Cytobacillus sp. IB215665: one gene and its partner. The main gene of each other region encodes a partner of the protein of the gene in region 2 in a complex. Links are inferred from orthologs where the notes say so. Each region holds a gene or a part of one and is shown on either strand. Other genes may lie near its edges.

Region 1 (3,217 bases), on a different replicon or contig from region 2:
TTGGAAGTTAGGTGTTTCTTTAATATGTTTATACAGAACGCTTTGACTTTCTTCTTGATCGTCATTTTCATCATATAAAAGAAACTCTGATGTTTTTTCAACCAGATCAGCAATTTCAAATAATAGGTCACGCAAACCTTGTCTTGTTACTGCCGATACAGGAAAGATTTTCACATCATCACTGTTTAGCTTTTCTTTAAACTGCTGTAAATTTTCTTCTGCATCAGGCATATCCATTTTATTTGCAACGATGATTTGTGGTCGTTCTGTTAAACGTAGGTTATATTCACGTAATTCTTCATTAATTATCTGATAATCATCATATGGATCTCTGCCTTCCATTCCAGACATATCTATAACATGAACAATTACTTTTGTTCTTTCAATGTGCCGTAAAAATTGATGGCCTAGTCCAACACCTTGATGAGCTCCCTCAATAAGCCCAGGTAAATCTGCCATCACAAAACTACGACTATCTTCGGTTTCTACAACACCTAAATTTGGAACAATCGTTGTGAAATGGTATTCAGCTATTTTTGGCTTCGCTGCAGAAACTGTTGAAAGCAATGTTGACTTACCAACGCTTGGAAAACCTACTAATCCTACATCAGCTAGTACTTTCAACTCCATCGTAACATAGCGTTCTTGACCTGGTTCACCATTTTCAGCAATTTCTGGTGCAGGATTGGCAGGTGTTGCAAAACGTATATTCCCTCTTCCACCACGTCCACCTTTCGCAATGGCAGCGCTTTGCTCATGGATTGTTAAATCAGCTAATACCTCTTTCGTATCATCGTCTAGTACAACAGTTCCTGGAGGCACTTTAACAACTAGCGGTTCAGCGTTTTTACCATGCATACTCTTAGACATGCCATGTTCTCCACGGGACGCTTTAAAATGTCTTTTATAGCGGAAATCCATCAAAGTTCTTAGACCTTCATCTACCTGAAATATTACGTCAGCACCTTTGCCTCCATCACCACCGGCAGGACCGCCTTTTGGTACATATTTTTCACGTCGAAAGGCGACCATTCCATTTCCACCATCGCCACCTTTAACATATATTTTGACTTGATCGACAAACATTTTTCTTCCTCCGATCTTAGTAATTAAGAAACGCGCAAGGCGCTGGCCTATTAGCAACATATATAACCGTTCAGTCGAAAGGTTGTACTTTATCTTCTGAGCAAGTTCCCTTATGACCTCGGGCCGAAGCACCTTGATCTAGCATTTAGAAAAGCCGATGCGCCTTATCATCCTCAACATCCACTGAAGCTATTGAAGACGTTTTTTGCCTTCAAGATAGTATGACGAGTGACGAGAGGAGATTGACGCTAAAGCTATATATTCAGCAAATCTTAGGTCACGTTAAAGTAAAGATACTTCTAGTGACATTTCAGTGGTATGTATATCGTAATCAGTAATAGATATTTGTTCTTTGCTATTGTTATTTTTTACCCACAAAGTTATTTTATCTGTCTCTGATATTATGCCACGAAAGTCAAAAAAGAAACGGACATCATTGTTACGTATATCGATTGAAATATTTAAATGGTGATTTCCATTTGGGTGAACCGAATTTTCTAAAAGCTCTATCAAACTTTTTGTCCAATCTATCATACTTTGATCGTATTTAGATAAATCTTGGATTTCCCCAAGCACCTCATATTCAATGAATACTTTATGGCTCTCCCAATTAAAAGTCATTAAATATGCTGCTAAGGAAGGTAATTTTAAGTTCGAAAGCTTGGCCTCATACTCAGCTTCTATCACCATTTCTTCAATAATTTCTTTTACTCTATCAAGGTTATTTAGTTCTAAGTTTCCTTTTATTAATTGTAGGTTATTTAACCAATCGTGACGCGAGTGCCGCAATAACTCAACGATATCCCACTGTTTTTTCATATTTCCACTCCTAATGACACAAAATAGTGGTTAATATATTAAAATGAAGAAAACTCTAACCATAATGGTTAGAGTTTGTTTAAATGTTACGCTTCTTGAGCAACAGGGTACACACTAACTTGTTTGCGGTCACGACCTAACCGTTCAAAACGTACCACGCCGTCAACTTTTGCGTATAATGTATCATCCCCGCCACGGCCAACGTTGACACCTGGATAAATTTTTGTACCGCGTTGACGATATAAAATGGATCCACCTGTAACTGTTTGACCATCAGCACGTTTAGCACCTAAACGTTTCGAGATTGAATCACGTCCGTTTTTTGTACTACCTACACCTTTTTTAGATGCAAAAAATTGAAGGTCTAATCTTAACATGATATTCACCTCCTATTTGATTTTTATTATTATTGTTTAGTAATTTTGATGTAATCCCCATACTCTTGTTCAATCGATTTCAAAGAAACGAGCATTCCTTCAAGCAACAGCTGAATTTTATCAGCTACAACTTTGTTAATGTTAGATGGTACTTCACAGTACAAGTAACCATCTTGTTGTTGAATGATTGGCTCGGTATTTGTTAATGCATAAATAGCATTAATAGTACCAATTGAAACAGCTGAGGCACCAGCACAAACAATATCTTGACCATGCGCAGCTTGATACGCATGACCACTCATCGTAAATGATTGTATCGTCCCATCATTTGCACGGTCGATCTTAACGTTTATCATAGTACACCTAGATTATGCGTTGATTTTTTCAATAACAATTTTTGTGTAAGGTTGACGATGACCTTGCTTTTTACGCACGTTTTTCTTAGGTTTATATTTGAAAATAGTAATTTTCTTTTGACGGCCATGTTTTTCAACTTTTGCTGTTACAGTTGCACCAGCTACTGTAGGACTTCCAACTTTAACGTTGTCTCCACCTACGAATAAAACCTTATCAAAAGTAACAGTTTCACCATCAGCCACGTTTAGCTTTTCAACATAAATCTCTTGACCTTCTTCAACTTTAAGTTGTTTTCCACCAGTTTCAATAATTGCGTACATACTTGCACCTCCTTAATAAACTAAGACTCGCCAGTATTCAGGCGTTTCGAAAGCATCGAAAACTTATTTATGTACCTGATCTGAGCGGTTGTAGCACGGTGCTACAAACAAACACAAATAAAATGATAGCATAGAAAAATGTTTACTGTCAATAAGTGTTTTCTACTTTCGACTTATTTACTTTTTCAAGAATATCAGCATATGTACCCATTTGCTTTATTTCATAAAATGCTTCTGTTTTCTTAGATGTTGTTGTTA
Region 2 (3,294 bases):
TTCCTCCTAAATAAATATAATAAAACAATTTTTTCGCATTTTTCGTTGTATTTCGTACTAATAAATATACATGAGTTCTGGTCATATTACACGTAATAAGGAGCTATCGCAGCAAATCTTATGAAAAGAAGCCGAAGAAAAAAACAAAACCGCCCTTCATTTCAAGTATCTACAAAGATAATGAAATAATGCACAATAGTTGTGCAAAGGCGGTTTCTCCGTGTATAGAGATTATTTGGCTAGCCTACCATATCATATGAACAATCACTATATGAAAATGTTCTAATAGCTAAGAAAAACACGCAATATAGAATTGATGTGTCATTCCTTTGGTAAGACTTACGCTTTATTTGATGAACCAAATTCCTTCATTTTACCTTTAACAGTCTCTTTAATAGCTTCACGAGCTGGTCCTAAGTATTTACGTGGATCATACTCTTCTGTTTTTTCAGCTAACACTTCACGAACGACTTTAGCTGAAGCAATTTGGTTTTCAGTATTTACATTAATTTTTGATGTTCCTAATGAAATAGCCTTTTGAATATCTTTCGTAGGAATTCCTGTCCCTCCATGAAGCACTAAAGGAATACCTGTTAATTCCATAACTTCTTTCATGCGATCAAAGCCAAGATTAGGTTCGCCTTTGTATGGACCATGGACAGATCCTAGAGCTGGTGCAAAGCAGTCTACCCCAGTTTCACGAACAAGTTGATCACATTCAGATGGAATTGCATACATTGCATCTGCATCATCAACTACTAAATCGTCTTCTTGACCACCAATACGGCCTAATTCCGCTTCCACAGAAACTCCGTGTATGTGTGCAAGTTCAACAACTTTTTGCGTAATAGCAATATTTTCTTCAAGTGGATGGTGAGATCCATCAATCATAACAGAAGTAAAACCTGCATGGATTGCTTCAGCACATTTTTCAAAGCTTGAACCATGGTCTAAATGAATCGCCACAGGAACTGTAATGTTATAATCTTCAATTAATCCTTCAACCATCTTTACAACTGTTTTAAATCCACCCATATAACGAGCAGCACCTTCAGAAACACCACAAATAACTGGTGAATTTTCTTCTTGAGCAGCTTGTAAAATTGCTTGTGTAAATTCTAAGTTGTTCAGGTTAAACTGTCCAACTGCATATCCTTCATCTTTTGCTTTGTTAAGCATTTCGGTCATAGAAACTAAAGGCATATCATTATCCTCCTTAAGGCAGCTAATTAGTATATTTTCCTATAAGTTCATCATATGTAGAGTATCCATATTCATCAAATACTATGTACTGTCCAAATGTTATTAGAGACATTCACAAAAGTTATGGAACAGTGCAATTGTTATCGTTTGAAGAATACTCACATTTGATCATAACTTATTTACATTTCATAGCATACCAACTTACTTGTCAAAGCTCAATAGTTTCGTTCGAGTAGTAATCGCTTACATAGCAATTTTCACTAAAAAGTCATTGTTTAACAGAACCAATTGACAATTGTTCTTTCACAGCTACACGAATTTCATCAATATCAAAAGGCTTAGCAAAATGAGTAATCGCTCCTAAATCCTTCGCTTCTTGAATCATGTCCAACTCACCATACGCTGTCATAATAATGACCTTGACCTTTATATCTTGATCGTCTACCCTCATTCTCTTTAATATCTCTATTCCATCCATCCCTGGAATTTTCATATCTAGCAATACTAAGTCAGGAGAGTGCTTTTTCACAATATCTAATGCCTCAACTCCATTAGAAGCTTGAAATGTTACATAACCTTCTTTTTGAAATACTTCGTTGAGTAATATACGAATGCCATACTGATCATCGACAATTAGTATTTTGTGCCCCATTCTTTTTCACTCCTCAAAATAAGTTTCCCTACTTAACTACTTTTATTTCTCGTTAATTTCACATTTTCCTTCTTTATATTGATTTTATTTTACATTCCTTCCTAGATTATTCAATTTTAAGCAAAGGTTCTTGTCGTTAACTTTATCGCTATTTTTACTAAATTACCTCTGTTGAATGAACTTTTATAAGATTTACACAGTTGTAAATAAGAAAAGGTGTTCAACCGTTAGTTTTGTATTTGAGTTTATCTCTTAATATAAAACAACTTATGAAAAAACAGCAATGTTTAAATAGCTGAAACTAACCAATTTAGGAATTTGAATTTAATTACTATTACAGTTAAACTTGCTAAAGAAAAGTTAAGTAATGAGGGATTAGTTCGAAATTTTCTAGCGGATTGACTTTCAAGCTTGAATTAATAAATCACTGGAGGATTTACACTGCATGTTAAAAATATTTACTACTCAGCTAACAGGATTATTCAAAAAAATAACAGATAACGAAGAAGATCACATAGAAGATGGGGCTAGACTGCTTGCACAAGCTATTATTGGAGATGGCTCAATATATGTGCTCGGAATTCATGAAATGGAAGCTATTGCAATAGAAGCATCTATCGGAACAGAACCTTTACCTAAAATCAAAAGATTGTCTATGCATGATGATTTTACTTCAATTCATCAAACAGATCGAGTACTCTTAGTCACAAGATATTCGACTGATGAAAAGGCAATTGAAAGTGCATCATCACTTATGAACCTTAGTATACCAATTGTAGCTATATCAGCAGACTCTTCAAAAGAAAATGAAACTTCATTAACTGATTTAGTAGATGTACACATCGATACAAAACTTATCAAACCATTAATTCCAAATAGTGATGGCACGCGCTTTGGTCTACCTACAATGATGGCAGCTTTGTTTGCTTACTATGGTCTAGCTTATACAATTGAAGAAATTATCGACGAAAACTAACGGATTGTCACAATTTACCCTGATCACCGTTGCTTAAACATAAGCAACGGTGTGTTCGGGTCGGCTACGCTTTTATCCTCCAGCTTCGCCTCCTACTCCCTCGAGGTCGCTTCAGCATTGCATTCGAAGGCAAAATGCGCCTTCATATGAAATGCTTCCAGCGCTTGTCAGGACTACCAGTCGACTACGCTTTTGTTACTATTGAAGCTTGGATGAAGTCATGGAATAATCGTTGAGGCCTTGTTGGTCGTGACGTAAATTCCGGATGAAATTGTGATGCAACAAACCAAGGGTGATCTTTTAATTCGATTATTTCTACAAGACGTCCATCAGGACTTGTCCCAGAAAATACAAACCCTTTTTCTTCAAGCATTTGGCGATATTGATTGTTAAATTCATAGCGATGACGATGACGCTCATAAATAACTTCATCTTTATAGGCCTCAGAGGCTTTTGTTCCATC

What was found.
Region 1: the proteins of SLH52_RS00715 (region 2) and SLH52_RS02705 are in contact, whole or in part, in a solved structure (PDB 1F51), measured with the Bacillus subtilis proteins. The link is inferred for Cytobacillus sp. IB215665 from one-to-one orthologs.

The regions. Positions count from the first base shown.
Region 1 is NZ_JAXBME010000002.1:147,130-150,346, reverse strand. Bases 138-3,017 are described here. They hold SLH52_RS02705 (sporulation initiation phosphotransferase B), read right to left. Parts: upstream 1,906-3,017; coding sequence 1,369-1,905; downstream 138-1,368. Other genes in these bases: rplU (50S ribosomal protein L21), read right to left, coding at 2,651-2,959; SLH52_RS02695 (ribosomal-processing cysteine protease Prp), read right to left, coding at 2,312-2,638; rpmA (50S ribosomal protein L27), read right to left, coding at 1,992-2,282; obgE (GTPase ObgE), read right to left, coding at 138-1,086. In the rest of the region: more of obgE, read right to left, coding at 1-137; SLH52_RS02685 (Rne/Rng family ribonuclease), read right to left, coding at 3,108-3,217. UniProt on the Bacillus subtilis protein: Key element in the phosphorelay regulating sporulation initiation. Acts on spo0A. Mediates reversible phosphoryl transfer from spo0F to spo0A.
Region 2 is NZ_JAXBME010000001.1:166,981-170,274, reverse strand. The notes cover bases 164-3,120. They hold SLH52_RS00715 (response regulator), read right to left. Parts: upstream 1,856-3,120; coding sequence 1,472-1,855; downstream 164-1,471. Other genes in these bases: SLH52_RS00705 (CTP synthase), read right to left, coding at 3,016-3,120; SLH52_RS00710 (DUF2529 domain-containing protein), read left to right, coding at 2,301-2,831; SLH52_RS00720 (class II fructose-bisphosphate aldolase), read right to left, coding at 340-1,203. Outside these bases: more of SLH52_RS00705, read right to left, coding at 3,121-3,294. UniProt on the Bacillus subtilis protein: Key element in the phosphorelay regulating sporulation initiation. Phosphorylation of spo0B during sporulation initiation.